DNA from 4 places in the Streptomyces sp. NPDC055966 genome. Region 1 is predicted to be linked to each of the others. Evidence: riboswitches for the same ligand, from Rfam matches in the RefSeq annotation. Region 1 holds a riboswitch; each other region holds the start of a gene.

Region 1 (4,962 bases):
CGCAACCTCGTCTTCGCGTTCGCCTGGGGCGCCTGCGCGGCGGCGCTCATAGCCATCGTCGCCAACAGCTTCGCGACCAGGTGGATAGCCACCGCCACCGCCGATCCGGCCGGCGCCGACACCCTCGGCGCCACCGTGATAGCGCCGATCGTCGAGGAGTCCGCCAAGGCCGCGGCCGTGCTGTTGGTCTTCCTCTTCCGCCGGCGCGACTTCACCGGGATCGTGGACGGGATGGTGATAGCCGGGATCACCGCCACCGGCTTCGCGTTCACCGAGAACATCCTCTACCTCGGCACGGCCTTCGGGGCCGACCAGCTCTCCGGCGACAGCGGCATCGCCTCCGTCACCGCCGCCACCTTCTTCGTGCGCATCGTGATGTCGCCGTTCGCGCACCCCCTGTTCACCACCATGACCGGCCTCGGCTTCGGCCTCTCCGCGTTCTCCGCGCCACGGCAGCGCGCGCGGCGGGTGCTGCTGCCGGTCTGCGGGCTGCTGCTCGCGATGAGCATGCACGCCTTCTGGAACGGCTCCTCGACCTTCGGCGAGTTCGGGTTCTTCGCCGTCTACGGCTGCTTCATGGTGCCCGTGTTCGGACTGCTGACCTGGCTGGCGATCTGGACGCGGCAGCGGGAGCTGCGGACCGTGCGCGCGGAGCTGCCCGTGTACGTGCTGGCCGGGTGGCTGGGGCCGGCCGAGCCGGACGCGCTGGGGTCGATGCGGGCGCGGCGCGCGGCGCGCGACTACGCCCGCCACCACGGCGGGAAGCCGGCGGCGCGGGAGGTGGCGCGCTACGAGGAGTACGCCACGACGCTCGCGCTGCTGCGGCACCGCGGGCGCACGGGGCGGGCCGGGACCGACTTCGTCGTACGGGAGGGCGAGCTGCTGGACGCGCTCTGGCGGCGCAGGGACGCGGCGCGGCCGGCCCTGGAGTACGCCGCCCGGGCCACCGCCCCGGCTCCGGCGCGCTGGGCTCCCCCGCATCCGCAGAACGGGTACCCGTACGGGTATGGGTATCCGGCGGCGCCGTACCCCGCATACCCCGCGTACAACCCGTACCAGTCGTAGGCCGTCGGGCTCGCGCGGGGCCCGGCGCCGCCGGGAGGGATCAGGCCGACGCCGCCGTCAGCTTCGTCAGTTCCTCGTCCGTGAGCTTCAGGTCCGCCACTCCCAGCAGTGCGGGGAGCTGTTCGACCGTGCGGGCCGAGGCGATCGGGGCCGTGACCGTCGGCTGAGCCGCGAGCCAGGCCAGGGCGACCGTGGCGAGCGGGGCCTCGTGGGCGGCGGCGACCTCGTCCAGGGCGGCGAGGACCTTCTGGCCGCGCTCGGAGTCCGCGTACTCCTGCACCCGGCCGGCGCGGGCGCTGTCGACCGTGGTGCCGGGGCGGTACTTGCCGGTGAGGAAGCCCGAGGCGAGCGCGAAGTACGGCACCGCGGCCAGGTTCTCCTTGGCGGCCACCTCCTGCAGCCCGCCCTCGTAGGTGTCGCGGGAGACCAGGTTGTAGTGCGGCTGGAGGGCGACGTACCGGGCCAGGCCCTCGCGCGCGGAGAAGTCGAGGGACTCCTGCAGCCGCTCGGCGCTGATGTTGGAGGCGGCGATGTGCCGGACCTTGCCCGCCCTCACCAGCTCGTCGAGGGCGCCGATGATCTCCTCGACCGGGACCTCGGGCCTGTCGAAGTGGGTGTAGTAGAGGTCGATGTAGTCGGTGTCCAGGCGGCGCAGGGAGGCGTCGGCGGCGGCCTTGATGTTGGCGGCGGACAGGCCCTGGTACTCGGGGTGCTGGCTGACCTTGGTGGCGATGACGACATCGGAGCGGTTGCCGCGGGCCTTGACCCACTTGCCGATGATCGTCTCCGACTCACCGCCCTTGTTGCCCTCGATCCAGGCGGTGTAGGCGTCGGCGGTGTCGATGAAGTTGCCGCCGGCCGCCGCGTAGGCGTCGAGCACGGCGAAGGAGGTCTCCTCGTCGGCGGTCCAGCCGAAGACGTTGCCGCCGAGGGAGAGGGGGAAGACCTGGAGATCCGAACTGCCGAGTGTGCGCAAGGAAGTCATGCTTCACGTCAACGCCGGCGACGGATGATCTCATTCCGCCACCGGCGCCACGATCACCCGGAGGGTCGGACGGGTCAGGGGTTGAGGCCCTTGTCCCGCAGCCACGGCGCCGGGTCGATGGCGGTGGCCTGGCCGTTCGGGTGGACCTCCAGGTGCAGGTGCGGGCCGGTGACGTTGCCGGTGGCGCCGACCCGGCCGATGACGTCGCCGGTCGAGACCTTCTGGCCGACCGAGACGCCGATCGAGGACTGGTGGCAGAACCACAGCTCGGTGCCGTCGTCCAGGGTCAGGACGGTGCGGTAGCCGTAGGCACCGGCCCAGCCGGCCTGGGTGACGGTGCCGCCGTGGACGGCCTTGATGAGGGTGCCGGTGGGGGCGGCGAAGTCGAGACCGGTGTGGTAGCCGGAGGACCACATCGCGCCGGGCTGACCGAAGGTGCCGGTGATCGTGTACGACACGACGGGCAGCGTGTACTGCTTGGCCAGCTCGGCCAGGCGCTTGGCCTCAGCGGCCTTCGCGGCGTCGGCCTCCGCCGTGGCCTTGGCGGCCGTGGCCTTGGCGGCGGCGTCCTTCTCGGCCTTGGCGGCCGCGTCGGCGGTCTGCTGCTCGGCGGTGGCGAGCCTGGCGGCGGTGGCCCGGCTGTCGGCCTTGCTCCGCTGCTGCTCGGCCTGGGCCATGATCCGGTTGCGCAGGGCCTCGCCGGCGTCGCCGTTGCTGCCGCTCTCGGTGTGCATGCCGACGTCGGAGAGCCCGGTGGCGGTGGTGGACTTCGGTGCCTCGGTGGAGCCGCCCTCGAAGAGGTGGCTCACGGAGTCCGGCAGGGAGATGGAGACCGGCGGCTTGCCGGTGTGGGCGCTGGCCATGCCGCCCGCGCCGACGGCGGCGACGACGCCGACGCCGAGGACGGTGGAGCTGCGGGCGAAGCCGCTGCGCTGCTTGGCGACCCGGTGCCGGCCGCGGACCCGGTCGACGGAGTCCTCGGTGGGGTTCCACTCCTCCCACGTGCCCTCTTCGGCGTGGTAGGAGCCGTAGCCGAAGGGTTCGGGCTCGTCGGACGCCGGTATGGACGGGGCTTCGGGGGCAAGCCGGTTGGACGCCACGCGGGCGTACTCCTTTCCTTCCGTCGCCTACCGGGTTAGCTGACGGGTTCGGAGCAGGAAGGTCTCCTACGCGCGTATACCGGGCGTGGACTCAGTGAGTTCACGTCGGCGTCCGCGTGATTCACCCCAAGGTGGTGGTTCCCCGGTTCCCTCGCGGGATTCGGCGCGTGCGCACGGAGCCGCCTCTTGTGACGGCTGGGACGACCGCGCTGCGTTATCGAACGTTAATAGACCCGCGAGGCACTTTCCAAGCCGTTCGGCTTGATCGTTAATGCTTTCCGGCCGGACACATACGCCAATACAAAATCAAATCGGGCGAGTTGGCCACGGTTCAGGGGTCTCGGCGTTTTTGATGGTGTCTCAGATGTTATGCGGACGGCGGTCGCTCGGTCACCGTCGGTGAAGACGTCATGACGGCGGGCCCCGGAATCACCGGGCAGCGGGCCCCGCGATCAAGCGGTGTGCGAGCACCCCTTCGCATGGGGTACTCTTGAGACACAACGACGCGGGGTGGAGCAGCTCGGTAGCTCGCTGGGCTCATAACCCAGAGGTCGCAGGTTCAAATCCTGTCCCCGCTACTGAAGACTCAGGGCCCGGAATCCAGTGGATTCCGGGCCCTGAGTGTTTCGCGCCCCCGAAGGGGCGCGGCGGCTCACCGCAGCAGATGCCCGTTCGGCGCCTTGGCCCGCGCCTCGTACTCCGGCAGTACGACCACCTCGGCCCCGGCCTGCGCCAGAACCCCGCTCCCGTCGGCCGCCTCCACGAACGTGTCCGGCTCGCGCCACGCCGTCACCACCCTGCGCACTCCCGCCCGCAGGATCAGCTCGGCGCACGGCACGGGCCGGGACGCGCGGCGGGCGCACGGCTCCAGGCTGCTGTAGACCGTGGCGGCGGCCAGCCGCGGGTCGGCCGGGTCGATCTTGGCCAGCGCCGCCTCCTCCGCGTGGACCACGGGGTCGCCCCCCTCGCGCGAGTGGCCGCGCGCCAGCTCCGTGCCGTCGGCCGCGACGACCACCGCGCCGACGCTGAACGCCGTTTCCGAGGGCGGGCACAGCGCGGCGAGTTCGCAGGCGATGCGCAGCCAGTGGCGGTCAGCGGCGACCGGGGCGGCTCCGGTGCCGGGAGCGGTGGGCTCGTAGCGCATGAGGACGACGTCCTCGATCCGGCGGGTCTCGGTGAGGCGGAGGCGGCCGGCCTGGTACCCGCCCGGGCCGAACAGGCGCGGGGCGGCCGGGTCACCGACGAGGAGAGGGGCGAGGACCAGCTGGAGTTCGTCGGCGAGGCCCTGCTGGAGGAGCTGGGTGTGGACAGTGCCGCCGCCCTCGACCATCAGGCGCCGCACGCCGTGCACGACGTACAGGTGCTCCAGGAGCGCCGGCCAGTCGAGGCCGGGGCCGAGCGGGACGACCTCGGCGCTGTCGCCGAGGAGCCGTGCGGCGCGCTCGGCACCGGCGTCGGTCGTGTAGACGACCTTCGCGCCGCCGGTGTGCCAGAACCTCGCGGCCGGATCGAGGTCGCCGGAGGCGGTGACGGTCACCTTGAGGGGGTATGCGGGCTTGCCCTCCGCGACCCGGGCGGCGCGGCGCTCGGCCGAGTTGACCAGCAGTCGCGGGTTGTCCGCGCGGATCGTGCCGGCGCCCACGAGGATGGCGTCGGACGCGGCCCGCACCTCGTCGACCCGGTCGAAGTCAGCCGGGCCGGACAGCAGCAGGCGCTCGGGGCCGGTGTCGTCCAGGTAGCCGTCGAGCGAGACGGCGGCGGACAGCAGCACATACGGGTACGACATCGGGCGCACTCTCCCTGCGAGGTCTG
Region 2 (4,962 bases), on a different contig from region 1:
ACGGCCCGGTGGAGCTGGCCACCTGGCGGTTCGCCACCGAGCCGCTCGTCATCGGAGGGCAGGACATCGCGCCCGGCGACCCGGTGCTCGTGGTGCTCGCGGCGGCCGACCGGGACCCGGAGCGGTTCGCCGAGCCGGACGTGCTGGACCTCTCCCGCCGGGACAACCAGCACCTCGGCTACGGCCACGGCATCCACTACTGCCTCGGCGCGCCGCTCGCCCGCCTGGAGGGCCAGAGCGCGCTCGCCACCCTGTTCACCCGGCTGCCCGACCTGCGGCTCGCCGCTGATCCGGCCGAGCTGCGCTGGCGCGGCGGGCTCATCATGCGGGGGCTGCGCACCCTGCCGGTCGAGTTCACCCCGGTCCCCGCCGGCGGGGGAACCGCCGCTGCCGCACAAGCGTCGTAGGGGTGGGCGAAACCGGCGTAACGGCCTCGTGGGAAACGAAACATGACAGGGATTCAACCCTGTGATCTTCACGTGATCTGCGCGGCATTAACTTGTGACAAGTGATCGTGTGCCGATACGTTCACCCATCAGCGTGGCGACCGGCACCGTCCGCCGCCGCGCCGGTCCTGCTGTCGCACGAAAGGCTTCCGCATGCTCACCGGGAACGGTCGTCACCGTCGCCCCCGTCAGGCTCCGGCCCTCCTCGTCGCGGCCGGCGTGACCGGCTCCGCCATCGCCATCCCGCTGCTCGGCGCCGCGAGCGCCCACGCGGCCGACGGCACCACGTGGGACAAGGTCGCCGAGTGCGAGAGCGGCGGCTCCTGGAGCCAGAACAGCGGCAACGGGTACTACGGCGGTCTCCAGATATCGCAGGACGACTGGGACAAGTACGGCGGCACGCAGTACGCCGACAGCGCCGACCAGGCCAGCCGCAACCAGCAGATCGCCGTCGCCGAGAAGATCCTCGCCGACCAGGGCACCAAGCCGTGGACCATGTGCGCGCTGACCGCCGGGCTGACCTCCAACTCGGGTTCGGTCGAGGTCGACACGGGCGTCGGGAACTCCGGGAGCGGCAAGAGCTCGGGTGGCGACTCCGGATCGACGAACGGTTCCGACTCGTCCGGTCTGTCGGACTCGTCCGGGTCCGACTCGGGTTCCGGGGACGGGTCGGGCGCCCACTCCGGCTCGAAGTCCGGCTCCGGCGCGGACGCTTCCTCGGATGCCGGTGCCACGCCCGGACCGAGCGCGAGTGACGGGGGTGGCAAGGAGTCGGGCGCGTCGCACGGCTCCAAGGGTGCAGGCAGCCACAAGTCCGACAAGGGCGACAAGGCGGGCACATCCGGTTCCGGTGGCTCCATCGGGTCCTCCGGTGGCGGAGGCGCGCAGGGCGGCGACAGCTCGCCCAGCGCCACCCCCGGGACCGACGAGTCGGACAATTACCCGCAGAGCACCGGTTCCTGGAGCCTCGTCGACACGGGAGCGCTCAGCAGTGGCGGACGTCACCGCGGCGGAAGTGCGGACGAAAACGTGACAAACGGTCAGGATGCCGCGTCCTCGGGCCGCCACGCGGGCCACCGGACGAACACCTATACGGTCCGTGAGGGCGACACGCTCGCCTCCATCGCTGGCTCTCTCGGTGTCGACGGCGGATGGCGCGCGCTCTATGACGGCAACAAGAAGGTGATAGGGGCCGACCCGAACCAGATCACCGCCGGTCAGACCCTGGAAGTCGGTAACGAAAAGGACGCGGAGTAAGGCGAGTTGGCGCCCCGCTTGATCGCTAATGTCCGTTTTGGCGAAAGTGTGGGATGAGTCTCAGAAGCCCTGATCGTCTTTGAAATTCCGTCGATCGCCTGTCTACGGTCAGGACCGCTCGTCACCACGAGCCCCGGCTGCCGCAACGCCGAATCCTGCCAGCGGCCGTCCGGGAACAGTCGTCGCGTCAAGCGCCGTAGGCAGGAGCGGGGGACCCAAGGTAGGCGCTGGAACCGGCAGTTGACGCCGGATCCGGCTTGGGGTGAAGCCGCAGGCCCGCGACAGCGGGCGTGCGGCCGGGCAACTCAACCGGCCCGAACCCGACAGCTCACCTCGCAGGCGTCGGTGAGGGGATCGATCCATGCTGTTTTCCGGCAAGGGCAAGCACCGTCGTCCGTCCAAGGCCGTCCGCGTCGTCGCGCTGGCCGGTGTCACCGGTGCCGCCGTCGCCGCCCCGCTGATGGCGGCCGGCAACGCCTCCGCCGCCACCGCCTCCGAGTGGGACGCGGTCGCCCAGTGCGAGTCGGGTGGCAACTGGTCCATCAGCACCGGCAACGGCTTCTACGGCGGCCTCCAGTTCTCCGCCTCCACCTGGGCCGCGTACGGCGGCACCGCCTACGCCTCGACCGCCAACCAGGCCACCAAGGCGCAGCAGATCGCCGTCGCCGAGAAGGTCCTCGCCTCGCAGGGCAAGGGTGCCTGGCCGGTCTGCGGCACGGGCCTGTCCTCCGCCCCGTACAACGGCTCCGCCCCGAGCACCGGCTCCGGCTCCACCGGCAGCGGCTCGGCGGGCAGCGGTTCCTCCGGCAGCGCCACCACCCGCTCCGCCGACCAGCAGGCCGCCACCCGCTCCACCGAGCGCACGGCCCCGAAGGCGAGCAAGACCGTCACCACCCCGACCGGCAAGAAGGTCAAGAAGGGCGACGGCGAGTACAAGGTCGTCAAGGGCGACACCCTCAGCTCCATCGCCGAGAAGCACCACGTCGCCGGCGGCTGGCAGAAGCTGTTCCAGCTGAACAAGGACATCGTCGACAACGCCGACCTCATCTTCCCCGGTCAGCAGCTGCACCTGAAGTGACATCCGGCTCCGGCCGGACGCACAGCGCCCTCACATCCCCACCCCCCACACCGAGGACCCCGTGAGGGTCACCCCCGTCCCCACGGGCTCCCCGTCCCGGCGCGTGTTCCCCCGTACGCGCCGGGACGGGGCTTTCTGTTTCCCCGCTCTTCAGCCGGGCCTCATCGACAGCCCCCTTTGTTCCGAGGGTGAACAATGGGTACCGTCTGCATGTCCCACCGCGTTCACGGGGCGGTCGGTCGCGGGCCGATCCCCCGGAGACGGTTAGGCTCTAGTCGCACGGCGCAGCCGCAAGGCACACCGCCCCGCACTTCCAGCGTCACATCCAAGAAGGAGATGCTCGTGCCGTCCATCGACGTCGTCGTAGCCCGGGAAATCCTGGACTCCCGAGGCAACCCCACGGTCGAGGTCGAGGTCGGCCTCGACGACGGCAGCACGGGTCGTGCCGCCGTTCCGTCGGGCGCCTCGACCGGTGCCTTCGAGGCCATCGAGCTGCGCGACGGTGACCCGAACCGCTACCAGGGCAAGGGCGTCGAGAAGGCCGTCCTCGCCGTCATCGAGCAGATCGGCCCGGAGCTGGTCGGCTACGACGCCACCGAGCAGCGCCTGATCGACCAGGCCATGTTCGACCTGGACGCCACCGACAACAAGGGCTCCCTCGGCGCCAACGCCATCCTCGGCGTCTCCCTCGCCGTCGCCCACGCCGCCTCCGAGGCCAGCGACCTGCCGCTGTTCCGCTACCTGGGCGGCCCGAACGCGCACCTGCTGCCGGTGCCGATGATGAACATCCTCAACGGCGGCTCGCACGCGGACTCCAACGTGGACATCCAGGAGTTCATGATCGCTCCGATCGGCGCGGAGTCCTTCTCCGAGGCGCTGCGCTGGGGCGCGGAGGTCTACCACACGCTGAAGAAGGTCCTGAAGTCCAAGGGCCTGTCCACCGGCCTGGGCGACGAGGGCGGCTTCGCCCCGAACCTGGAGTCGAACCGCGCCGCCCTCGACCTCATCCTGGAGGCGATCAAGGAGGCCGGTTACGTCCCCGGCCAGCAGATCGCCCTCGCGCTCGACGTCGCCGCCTCCGAGTTCTACAAGGACGGCAAGTACCTCTTCGAGGGCAAGGAGCGCTCCGCCGCCGAGATGACGGAGTACTACGAGGAGCTCGTCTCCGCGTACCCGCTCGTCTCCATCGAGGACCCGCTGTTCGAGGACGACTGGGCCGGCTGGAAGGTCATCACCGACCGCCTCGGCGACAAGGTCCAGCTCGTCGGCGACGACCTGTTCGTCACCAACCCCGAGCGCCTCGCCCGCGGCATCGAGGAGGGCACCGCCAACGCCCTGCTGGTCAAGGTCAACCAGATCGGCTCGCTGACCGAGACCCTGGACGCCGTCGAGCTGGCCCAGCGCAGCGGCTTCAAGTGCATGATGTCGCACCGCTCCGGCGAGACCGAGGACGTCACCATCGCCGACCTGGCCGTCGCCACCAACTGCGGCCAGATCAAGACCGGCGCCCCGGCCCGCTCCGAGCGCGTCGCCAAGTACAACCAGCTGCTGCGCATCGAGGAGATCCTCGACGACGCCGCGGTGTACGCGGGCCGCTCCGCCTTCCCGCGCTTCAAGGGCTGAGCCGTTAAGAGGTAAGTCCTAGCCAGTCGTACGTACGTCCCCGTACCGGTCCCGTACCGTGTCCGGGGACGTACGCACGTGTGAGGCGTGCCAGGCACAGCGCAAGGGGAGGCGAGAGCCAGATGGCCGCGAGGGACCGGGACCGTTTCTCCACCGCGACCAGGCTGCGGCTGCTCGGCGAGCAGACGGCGGCCCGGGTCTACCGCTCCCAGACCAAGCGGCAGGCCCGCCGCTCCCGGCTCACCGGGCGCGCGGCGCTGCTCGTGCTGGTGCTGTGCACGATGATCGTCGCGCTCGCGTACCCGATGCGCCAGTACGTCTCCCAGCGCGCGCAGATCTCCGACCTCCAGCGCCAGAAGCAACAGGCCGAGCAGCGCGTCGAGCAGCTGCGCGACCTCAAGGCACGCTGGCAGGACGACGCCTACGCCGAGCAGGAGATCCGGCGGCGGCTGCATTATGTGATGCCGGGGGAGACCGGGTACACGGTCGTCGATCCCGGTATGGCCAAGCAGTCCCGCGCCGACCTGAAGGCCGCCCAGCGGCCCTGGTACGCCAACG
Region 3 (4,962 bases), on a different contig from region 1:
CCGGAGACGTCGGCGCGGTTGCCGGCGGAGACGAACGTGGAGACGCCCGTCACCCCGGTGACGCCGCCGCCGCGCCGGTGCAGCCGGGACAGCAGGGCGATGCCGATGGCGCCGGACTGGGCGAACATGCCGATGCGTCCGGGGCGGGGCATCTCGGGGGCGAGCGAGGCGTTCAGCCGGACGCCGGGGGCGGTGTTGATGATCCCGAAGGCGTTGGGGCCGATGAGCCGCATGCCGTACGCGCGCGCGTGGCGCACGAGCGCCCGCTGCCGCTCCCGCCCGTCGGGCCCGCTCTCGGCGTATCCGGCGGACAGGACCACGAGTCCCTGCACGCCGTGTTCGCCGCACTCCGCGACCACCGCCGGCACGTGATCGGCCGGTACCGCGATCACCGCGAGGTCGACCGGGCCGTCGATGTCCCGCACCGAGCGGTGCGCGGGCACCCCGTCGATCTCCTTGCAGTCCTCGGGGAAGGCCTGGTTCACGGCGTGCAGCAGGCCGCCGTAGCCGCCGTCCCGGATGTTGCCGAGGACGCTGCGGCCGACGCCGCCGGGGGCGCGGCCGACGCCGATGACGGCCACCGAGCCGGGCGCGAGGAGCCGCCGTACCGAGCGGGCCTCGGCGCGCTGTTCCCGCGCGCGCTGGACGGCGAGCGAGCGGTCGGTCGGTTCGAGGTCGAACTCCAGGCGGACGACGCCGTCCTCGAAGCTGCGCTTCTGGGTGTACCCGGCGTCCGTGAACACCTTGATCATCTTGGTGTTGGCGGGCAGCACCTCGGCGGCGAAGCGGCGGATGCCCCGCTCGCGCGCGACGGCCGCGATGTGCTCCAGCAGGGCGGAGGCGACTCCGCGGCCCTGGTGGGCGTCCTGCACGAGGAAGGCGACCTCGGCCTCGTCGGCCGGCACGGAGGCGGGCATGCCGTCGGCGCCGATGCGGTCGTAGCGTACGGTGGCGATGAACTCGCCGCCGATGGTGGCCGCGAGTCCCACCCGGTCCACAAAGTCGTGGTGCGTGAAGCGGTGGACGTCCTTGGCGGACAGTCGTGGGTACGGCGCGAAGAAGCGGTAGTACTTCGACTCGTCCGAGACCTGCTCGTAGAAGCTGACCAGGCGGTCGGCGTCATCAATGGTGATGGGCCGGATGCGCGCGGTACCCCCGTCGCGCAGCACCACGTCCGCCTCCCAGTGGGCGGGGTACTCGTACCGGTCCTGCCGGTCCGCCGAGCTCTGCATGGGCCCCAGAGTACGGCTCGCGTCCGACAACGGCGCGAGGCAGTCTGTGGGGGACGGAAGTCGGATCGAGGCCGCGGTCCGATGTCACACCGGAGGGGACGAGGGTCCGCTCCGGACACGCTTCGCGATATGGGAAACTGGTCTAGACAACCCTGAACACCGAAGGGCAGCAACACATGGCTGAGCGCCGCGTCAACGTCGGCTGGGCCGAGGGCCTCCACGCCCGCCCCGCCTCCATCTTCGTCCGAGCCGCCACGGCCGCAGGCGTCCCGGTGACGATCGCCAAGGCTGACGGCAACCCCGTCAACGCGGCCTCCATGCTGGCCGTCCTGGGTCTGGGCGCCCAGGGTGGCGAGGAGATCGTCCTCGCCTCCGACGCCGAGGGCGCGGACATCGCCCTGGAGCGTCTGGCCAAGCTGGTCTCCGAGGGCCTGGAGGAGCTGCCCGAGACCGTCTGATCCGGCCCCGCCCGGAACACGGAACACCGAAGCCGCGTCGCCCTTTCCGGGGCGGCGCGGCTTCGCCGTTTGGCACGGTCTTCCACAATGCGTGAACACACCTGAATTCAGGCAGCAAGAATACACCGCCACCGAATTACTCTTCTTTGTATACGGCGCTCGTGTTAATGACGCAGGCCGGTCATGTTTACGGCGTGTTGCGAAGTCCTCACACCCTCGCCGCCGGCAGAAAAGCGAAGCCGGTGCGCGGCCGTCGCGCGCTCGCCGTGCAGAGCCGTGAGCGCCCGCGCGCGCTCGCCGTCGCCGCGCGCCACCGCGTCCACGATCGCGCCGTGCTCCGCCCAGGACTCGACCGGGGTCGGCAGCGCCTCCACCGCGTACATCCAGGCGATCTTGTGGCGCAACTGGGTCAGCATCGAGGTCAGCGAGGGGCTCGCGCAGGCCTGGGCGAGCGTCTCGTGGAACCAGCCGCCCAGTGACCGAAGATCCTCGCTGCTGCCCCGCCTGGCCCGCTCCTGGCCCAGTCTGACCAGGCCGCGCAGCACCTTCAGATGTGCCTCCGTGCGCCGCTGCGCGGCTCGGGCGGCGCCGAGCGGCTCCAGGAGCATCCGCATCTCCAGCAGGTCGGCCGCCTCCTGCTCGGTCGGCTCGGCCACGCACGCGCCCGCGTGCCGGCGCGTCACCACGAAGCCCTCCGCCTCCAGCGTGCGCAGGGCCTCGCGGACGGGGACGCGCGAGACGCCGTAGCGGCGGGCCAGGACTTCCTCGGTGAGGCGGCTGCCGCGCTCGTGGACACCGGCGACGATGTCGTCCCGGATCGCTGTGCATACCGAGTGCGCCGGAATACGCATGACCGACCTCCGCCTTAATCCCCGTGACACGTCGACGATGGACGCGTGTTCCGTGACTCTATTGCAATGAGCCAGAATTTCCGACGGCGGGCCGGAATCCATGGATATTTTTTGGACAGCGACTCCCGTAAGCGCACCGAGGACACCGTGGAAAAACGACGAAAGCCCCGGCTCGGTGAGCCGGGGCTTCGGATGCCGTGTCTCGTGCGCCGTGCGCGTCAGACGTTCACGCCGTGCTCGCGGAGATAGGCGACCGGGTCGACGTCCGAGCCGTAGTCGGGGGTCGTACGGGCCTCGAAGTGCAGGTGCGGTCCGGTGACGTTGCCGGTCGCGCCGGACAGGCCTATCTGCTCGCCCGGGGTGACCTGTTGGCCCACCGTGACGCCGAGGGACGACAGGTGGCCGTACTGGGTGTACATGCCGTCGGCCATCCGGATCACGATCTGGTTGCCGTACGCGCCGCCCCAGCCGGTGGAGACGACGGTGCCGGAGCCGACCGCGTGGACGGGCGTGCCGCTGGCCGCGTGGAAGTCGATGCCGGTGTGGGAACCGGAGGACCACAGGGAACTGCTGGCCTTGTAGCCCGTGGAGACGTACGAGTCCGCGATCGGGGCGACGAAGCGGTTCAGCCGCTCGCGCTCCGCCTCGCGTGCGGCGCGGGCCTTGGTCTCGTGGATCTCCTGGGCCCGCCGGGCCGCGGCCTCCTCGGCCGCCTTCTGCGCGGCGGCCTGCCGCTGGGCGGCTGCCTGCGCGTCGATCTGCTCGGCGATGTCGTCGCCCACGCTGATCACCGGGGTGAGGCCGGTCTGCTCGACGGAGTTCTGGGCGGCGGACGCGGGGGAGGCCGCGAGGGTGCCGATGACACCGGTGGTGAGGGCCGCGACGCCGGCCGCCTGAGCGGCGGTGCGCGTGACCCGGCCGGGCTTGCGGTGCTTCCCGGTGGCGCACATGAACGCCATGGAGTGGCTGGTCCTTTCCTTCCCTCTCGCCTACCGGGTTAGCTGACGGGTTCGGAGCAGGAAGGTCTCCTACGGCCCCCACGCGCACGCGTGGGCGTCCGATTCACCCCAGGGGACGTTGTGGGTCCCCGGCTCCCCTGGCTCGCGCCGTACGGGGACTCGGCGATGGCTGTCCGGTGCCGCGGGTGCGGCGCACTGCCTGACGAACAGCCCGGACGACGCTAGGCGGGCCTGCCGCCGGTCCCCAAACCGAACCGGGCTTTTGTAGCGCATCCCACAGGGCAGACAGGCAACCTCCGTCCCAAATCGGGCATCTGGGGAAGGGCGCGGAACGACGAGGGGCCCTGACGGCCCGTAGGCGGTCAGGGCCCCACGCGTGCGTGCCCTACTCGGCCGCGACCACGCTGACTTCGCCGATGCCGAGCGCCTCCACCGGCGCCTTGATCTGCGAGGCGTCACCGACGAGGACGGTCACCAGGCCGTCCACCGGGAAGGCGTTCACGACGGCGGCCGTGGCCTCCACCGTGCCCGTGGCGGCCAGCTGCCGGTACAGCGTCGCCTGGAAGTCGTCGGGCAGATGCTGCTCGACCTGGTCGGCCAGCGTGCTCGCGACGGCCGCCGCCGTCTCGTACTTGAGCGGCGCGACCCCGACGAGGTTCTGGACGGCCACGTCCCGCTCGGCGTCGGTCAGTCCCTCCGCCGCGAGGGTGCGCAGCACCTTCCACAGGTCGTCCAGCGCGGGACCGGTGTTCGGCGTGTCCACCGAGCCGCTGATGGCGAGCAGGGAGGCACCCGTGCCGTCCGCGGCGGACCGCAGGACCTGGCCGAAGGCACGCACACCGTAGGTGTAGCCCTTCTCCTCGCGCAGGACGCGGTCCAGGCGGGAGGTGAGGGTGCCGCCCAGGCAGTACGTGCCGAGCACCTGCGCGGGCCACACGCGGTCGTGCCGGTCGGGGCCCACGCGGCCGATCAGCAGCTGCGTCTGGACCGCACCGGGCCGGTCCACGATGACCACGCGGCCGGTGTCGTCGGCGCTCACGGCCGGCACGGGCCGGGGCTGCCCCGGGGTACCGCTCCAGGCACCCAGGGTGTCGCCGAGCAGGGCGTCCAGGTCGATGCCGGTGAAGTCGCCGACCACGACCGTGGTGGCCGTCGAGGGGCGCACATGGCGGTCGTAGAAGGCGCGTACGGCGGCCGCGTCGATCTTCTCGACCGTCTCCTCGGTGCCCTGGCGCGGACGCGACATGCGCGAGGTGGCCGGGAACAGCTCCTTGGACAGCTCCTTGGCGGCCCGGCGGGTGGGGTTGGCCAGCTCGTGCGGGATCTCGTCCAGGCGGTTGCGGACCAGCCGTTCGACCTCGCTCTCGGCGAACGCGGGCGCGCGCAGGGCGTCGGCGAGCAGGCCGAGGCCCTTGGCGAGGCGGGAGGCGGGCACCTCCAGGCTGATGCGGACACCGGAGTG
Region 4 (4,962 bases), on a different contig from region 1:
ACTGCTCGATCTCCCACAGCTGTTCGCGCACCCGGGACACGGCGGCGGCCTGCTGGTCACCGGCCCGCTCGGCGAACGCGGCGTCGGCCAGGTACCGGTCGGGGTTGTCGGAGAGGGCCAGCTGCCAGGCGGGGGAGAAGCCGCCGGCGCGGTACTGCGCCGTGGCGAACGAACCGAGCGCCTCCCGGGCCGAGTTGAGGCCGTCCTGCTTGCGGGCGGTCTCGTCGCGCAGGGCGTTGAGCCTGCGCCGGGTGCTGTCCGCCGCCTCCTTGGCACCGTCGTACTTCTCGGTCGCGGCCTCGGCCTGCTGGTACAGCGCGTCCACCCTGGCCTTCACCTGTGCCGGTGTCGGCGGGGGCTCGGCGTGCGCCGAACCGCCGAAGCCCGTCGCGGTGGCCGCGCCCGTCAGGGCGAGCGTGGCAGCGGTCCGGGCCGTGGGGCCGATCGGGCGTTGCCGGGGCTTGCGGTGCGCTGCCACCTGGACTGTCACGTCCTTCCGTGCGACTCGACACGATCCGACGGCCGAGCGGTCCGTGGGCCGTGCGGTCCGGCCCAGCGGTGCCTGCGTCCGGCGGTGGCCCGCACAGGGGGAACGGGCCGCCGCCGGACCCTTCTCGGCGGTGGTGCCCGGCCGCCGCCCCTGGCCCGGGCGGTGATGGGGAGCCGGTCACCTGGGGGAGGACGCTAGGCCGGAGTGTGACGGGTAGGTAACGCAGTGTACGGAACTGGCGTCGACAGATCGGTAGGTGACCGTACGTGATCGTGCGGCCGGTCCGGAGTCGTCCCCTTCACGTGGCGTGGTGACCGATGCGCGGAAAGCGGAACAGGCGGGAGGCGTGAGGTGCTATGGGCCGCATATATGCAAGATCCGCAGCGGTGGACGGCCGGGTGCGGACGGCTGTGCCAGGGCCCGGTGGCGAGGGACCGCATCGCCCTGATTAGGCTCCGGCCTCATGGACGTACTCATCCATCTCTTCGTCGGCCTGCACATCATCGGCATCGCGGCGCTGCTCGGCGGTTTCCTCACCCAGATGAAGGCGATGGGCCAGGGCACGGCCCGCTTCGTCCCCGGGATGCTGCACGGCGCGCTCACCATGCTCGTCACCGGAGTGGTGCTGGTCGGCCTCAACCAGGCCGGTGACCACCACATCAACACCATCAAGATCGGTCTGAAGCTGGCCCTGCTGATCGTGATCCTCGGCCTGGTCTACGTCAAGCGCGACGAGGAGAAGGTCGAGAAGGGTGCCTTCGGCGTCGTCGGCCTGCTGACCATGGCGAACATCTTCATCGCCGTCCTGTGGACCTGACGGCCGTCCCTCCCGCCGTACGGGCCGCGCGCACCGCTCCGGCGCCGACCGCGAGCCACGCCGCCACCGCCACCCACACCAGCACCCGCCCCGGCCACCGGAGCCACGGGAGTCGCACGGCGGCCGCGACGGAAAGCGTCGCAGCCGCCGTCATCCCCATCGGGAACACCGTCGACCACCGCCGTACGTCGTAGCCGGGCCGGGGCCGCGCCGCCTCGGCCGCCGGCAGGACGACGTACCAGGCCAGGTCCGGGACGCGGAGCCGAGGCGCGAGAACAGCCGGTACGCGCGCGTGGCCGGGAAACGCCGGTACGCGCGCGTGGGCACCGGTGCGGAGATCAGCCCGGGCGGACCACGCTGTGGATGATCGATTCTCCGCCGTAGTACACCGACTCCTCGCGGACGTAGGCGCCCGGCTTGGGGGCGTGGATCATCATGCCGTTGCCGATGTAGAGGCCGACGTGGCTGATGTCGTCGTAGAAGAAGATCAGGTCGCCCGGGCGCGCGTCCGCCAGGGAGACCGTGGTGCCGGCGTTCACCTGGTCGTACGTGGTGCGCGGGAGCGCGACGCCGGCTGCCTTCCATGCGGCCTGGGTCAGGCCCGAGCAGTCGTAGGAGCCCGGCCCGGTGGCGCCCCACACGTACGGCTTGCCGATCTGGGCGCGGGCGAAGGCGAGGGCCTTCTCGGCCTTCGTGTCGTACGAACCGGACGAGCCGGAGGATCCCGAGGACCCCGAAGAGGTGGAACCCGTCGAGCCCGTGGACGTGGACCCGCCGGAGCCGGACGACGACGAGCCGGACGAACTGCTCTGCTGCTTGGCCCGGGCCGCGGCCTGCTGCTTCGCCAGCTCGGCCGCCTTGCGCGCCGCCTCCTGCTGCTTGGCCTGTTCGATCTGCGCGAGTCGCGCCTTCTCCTGGGCCGTCAGTTGCGAGAGCAGTTCGCGCGCGGAGGCGAGCTTCTTCTGGACGGTCGTCTTGGCCGTCTGGAGGTCCTGCTGCGAGGTGGTCAGCGTCTGGAGGCTCTCGGCGGCCTCCCGCCGCTTCTTCATCGTGGCGGCCTGATCGCCGATGTAGGCGTCGACCGCGCTCTTCTCGCGCGTGGTCAGCCGGTTCATCAGCTGGGTCTGGTCGAAGTAGTCCTGCGGGTCGTTCGCCAGCAGGAAGGTGGCCGTGCTCGGCGCGGCGGCGCCGGTGCGGTACTGGGCCGCGGCGAACGAACCCAGCTCCTCGCGGGCCTTGTTGAGGCTGTCGGTGCGGCGGGCGACCTCCTGGCGGAGGGCGTCGACGTGGCCGCGCTCCTTGCCGGTGCGCTCCTTGGCCGCGTCGTACTTCTCGGTCGCCGACTCCGCCTGCCGGTAGAGGTCGTCGACCTTCTTCTCCACCTCCTCCAGGCTCGGCCGGTTGTGGTCGGTGCCCGGGGCGGCCTCGGCGGTCTGGGACAGCATGGCTATGGAGGTGAGGGCGGCGGTGGCGAGAGCGGGGGTGCGTATACCCGCCGCGGTGGTCCCGCCGGGGCGCGGCTTGCGGTGCGACGCCAAGGGAGGCGACTCCTTCCAATGGTCCGCCTACCGGGTTAGCTGTCGGGTTCGGGCGGTGGTTCGGAAGGGTTGCCCTACGGCGTCGTCCCGGACGGGATTCGGCCGATTCACCCCAGGTTCGGTGGGTCCCCGGCTCCGGGTGCCCCGTACGGGACGGGCCGGACTCGGCGGGGGCCGCGCACGCGGCCCGACCGCAACCTAGCCAACTCGTGTGGCTAGTGTGAAGGTTGGTGCGTGATATGTCCGATACATTTTCGTGATCCGAGACCGGAATCACGTCCGGGTCATCGGGTGATTCCGCTGGGTAAGGGATGTTCGCCCCTTCGCCCGCGCGGTCTTCTTCCCGGGACGGCGACCGGTTGTCGGTGGGGCGCCCTAGACTCGGAGAGCGATGAGCAGCCTCTTTGACGACAGCTTCCTGGCGGACCTCCAGCCCCCGCGCGGGCGCGAGGAGGAGCCTCCGCCGCCGCCCGAGGACGATCACGCTCCGGAGCCGCTTCCGGACGATCTGTTCGGCGGGAAGTTCGACGTGCCGCCGGACCGGGATTCCTACTACCGCGACGGCGCCCCCCGCCCCGCACTCGACGCGGCGGCGCTGCTGGAGGGGCTGAACGACAACCAGCGCGCCGCGGTCGTCCACGCCGGCTCCCCCCTGCTCATCGTCGCCGGCGCCGGCTCCGGCAAGACCCGTGTGCTCACCCACCGCATCGCCCACCTGCTCGCCGAGCGGAGCGTGCACCCGGGCCAGATCCTCGCGATCACCTTCACCAACAAGGCCGCGGGCGAGATGAAGGAGCGCGTCGAGCAGCTCGTCGGCCCGCGCGCGCACGCGATGTGGGTGATGACCTTCCACAGCGCGTGCGTGCGCATCCTGCGGCGCGAGTCGAAGAAGCTCGGTTTCACGTCGTCGTTCTCGATCTACGACGCCGCCGACAGCAAGCGCCTGATGGCCCTGGTCTGCCGCGACCTGGACCTCGACCCCAAGCGCTTCCCGCCCAAGTCCTTCAGCGCCAAGATCAGCAATCTGAAGAACGAGCTGATCGACGAGGAGGACTTCGCCGCCCAGGCCGCCGACGGCTTCGAGAAGACCCTCGCCCAGGCCTACGCGCTCTACCAGTCCCGCCTCCGCGAGGCCAACGCGCTCGACTTCGACGACCTGATCATGACGACGGTCAATCTGCTGCGCGCCTTCCCGGACGTCGCCGAGCACTACCGCCGCCGCTTCCGGCACGTCCTGGTCGACGAGTACCAGGACACCAACCACGCCCAGTACGCACTGGTCCGCGAACTGGTCGGCACCGTCGAGCGCGCCGCCGAGGACGTCACCGAGGACGTCGCCGCCCCGCCGGGCGAGCACGACCTCCCGCCCGCCGAGCTGTGCGTCGTCGGTGACGCGGACCAGTCGATCTACGCCTTCCGGGGCGCGACGATCCGCAACATCCTCCAGTTCGAGGAGGACTACCCGAACGCGACGACGATCCTGCTGGAGCAGAACTACCGCTCCACCCAGACGATCCTGAGCGCCGCCAACGCGGTCATCGAGCGCAACGAGTCCCGCCGTCCGAAGAACCTGTGGACCAACGCCGGCCAGGGCGCCCGGATCACCGGCTACGTCGCCGACACCGAGCACGACGAGGCCCAGTTCGTCGCCGACGAGATAGACCGCCTGGTCGACGCGGGCGACGCCAAGGCGGGCGACGTGGCCGTCTTCTACCGCACCAACGCCCAGTCCCGTGTCTTCGAAGAGGTCTTCATCCGCGTCGGCCTGCCCTACAAGGTCGTCGGCGGCGTCCGCTTCTACGAGCGCAAGGAGGTCCGGGACGTCCTGGCCTACCTGCGCGTTCTCGCCAACCCCGAGGACTCGGTGCCGCTGCGCCGCATCCTCAACGTCCCCAAGCGGGGCATCGGCGAGCGCGCCGAGGCGATGATCGACGCCCTCTCCCAGCGCGAGAAGATCAGCTTCCCGCAGGCGCTCAAGCGCGTGGACGAGGCGTACGGCATGGCCGCGCGCTCCACCAACGCGGTCAAGCGGTTCAACACGCTGATGGAGGACCTGCGCACCATCGTGGAGTCCGGCGCCGGACCGGCCACCGTGCTGGAGGCCGTCCTCGAACGCA

The links. Region 1 has a riboswitch for cyclic di-AMP ahead of ACFC8N_RS09760 (M23 family metallopeptidase). Riboswitches for the same ligand answer to the same signal wherever they lie in the genome.
Region 2: it holds a riboswitch for cyclic di-AMP, as region 1 does, so the genes downstream of both, ACFC8N_RS07380 (transglycosylase family protein) here and ACFC8N_RS09760 (M23 family metallopeptidase) in region 1, are expected to answer to the same signal.
Region 3: it holds a riboswitch for cyclic di-AMP, as region 1 does, so the genes downstream of both, ACFC8N_RS06390 (M23 family metallopeptidase) here and ACFC8N_RS09760 (M23 family metallopeptidase) in region 1, are expected to answer to the same signal.
Region 4: it holds a riboswitch for cyclic di-AMP, as region 1 does, so the genes downstream of both, ACFC8N_RS29160 (NlpC/P60 family protein) here and ACFC8N_RS09760 (M23 family metallopeptidase) in region 1, are expected to answer to the same signal.

The regions. Positions count from the first base shown of each region.
Region 1 covers NZ_JBHJYK010000004.1:20,177-25,138, forward strand. The annotation lists gene ACFC8N_RS09750 (PrsW family intramembrane metalloprotease) at 1-1,065, shown strand, start outside; gene ACFC8N_RS09755 (aldo/keto reductase) at 1,106-2,050, opposite strand; gene ACFC8N_RS09760 (M23 family metallopeptidase) at 2,125-3,150, opposite strand; cyclic di-AMP (ydaO/yuaA leader) riboswitch at 3,158-3,326, opposite strand; tRNA gene ACFC8N_RS09765 (tRNA-Met) at 3,655-3,728, shown strand; gene ACFC8N_RS09770 (dihydrofolate reductase family protein) at 3,803-4,936, opposite strand.
Region 2 covers NZ_JBHJYK010000003.1:105,475-110,436, reverse strand. The annotation lists gene ACFC8N_RS07390 (cytochrome P450) at 1-407, shown strand, start outside; gene ACFC8N_RS07385 (transglycosylase family protein) at 600-1,703, shown strand; cyclic di-AMP (ydaO/yuaA leader) riboswitch at 1,886-2,060, shown strand; gene ACFC8N_RS07380 (transglycosylase family protein) at 2,065-2,781, shown strand; gene eno (phosphopyruvate hydratase) at 3,118-4,404, shown strand; gene ACFC8N_RS07370 (septum formation initiator family protein) at 4,527-4,962, shown strand, end outside.
Region 3 covers NZ_JBHJYK010000002.1:465,549-470,510, forward strand. The annotation lists gene ACFC8N_RS06375 (GNAT family N-acetyltransferase) at 1-1,232, opposite strand, end outside; gene ACFC8N_RS06380 (HPr family phosphocarrier protein) at 1,409-1,690, shown strand; gene ACFC8N_RS06385 (GntR family transcriptional regulator) at 1,855-2,541, opposite strand; gene ACFC8N_RS06390 (M23 family metallopeptidase) at 2,760-3,500, opposite strand; cyclic di-AMP (ydaO/yuaA leader) riboswitch at 3,513-3,675, opposite strand; gene ACFC8N_RS06395 (pitrilysin family protein) at 3,886-4,962, opposite strand, start outside.
Region 4 covers NZ_JBHJYK010000015.1:68,868-73,829, forward strand. The annotation lists gene ACFC8N_RS29145 (NlpC/P60 family protein) at 1-478, opposite strand, end outside; gene ACFC8N_RS29150 (hypothetical protein) at 954-1,307, shown strand; partial or broken gene ACFC8N_RS29155 (hypothetical protein) at 1,285-1,557, opposite strand; gene ACFC8N_RS29160 (NlpC/P60 family protein) at 1,646-2,845, opposite strand; cyclic di-AMP (ydaO/yuaA leader) riboswitch at 2,853-3,025, opposite strand; gene pcrA (DNA helicase PcrA) at 3,237-4,962, shown strand, end outside.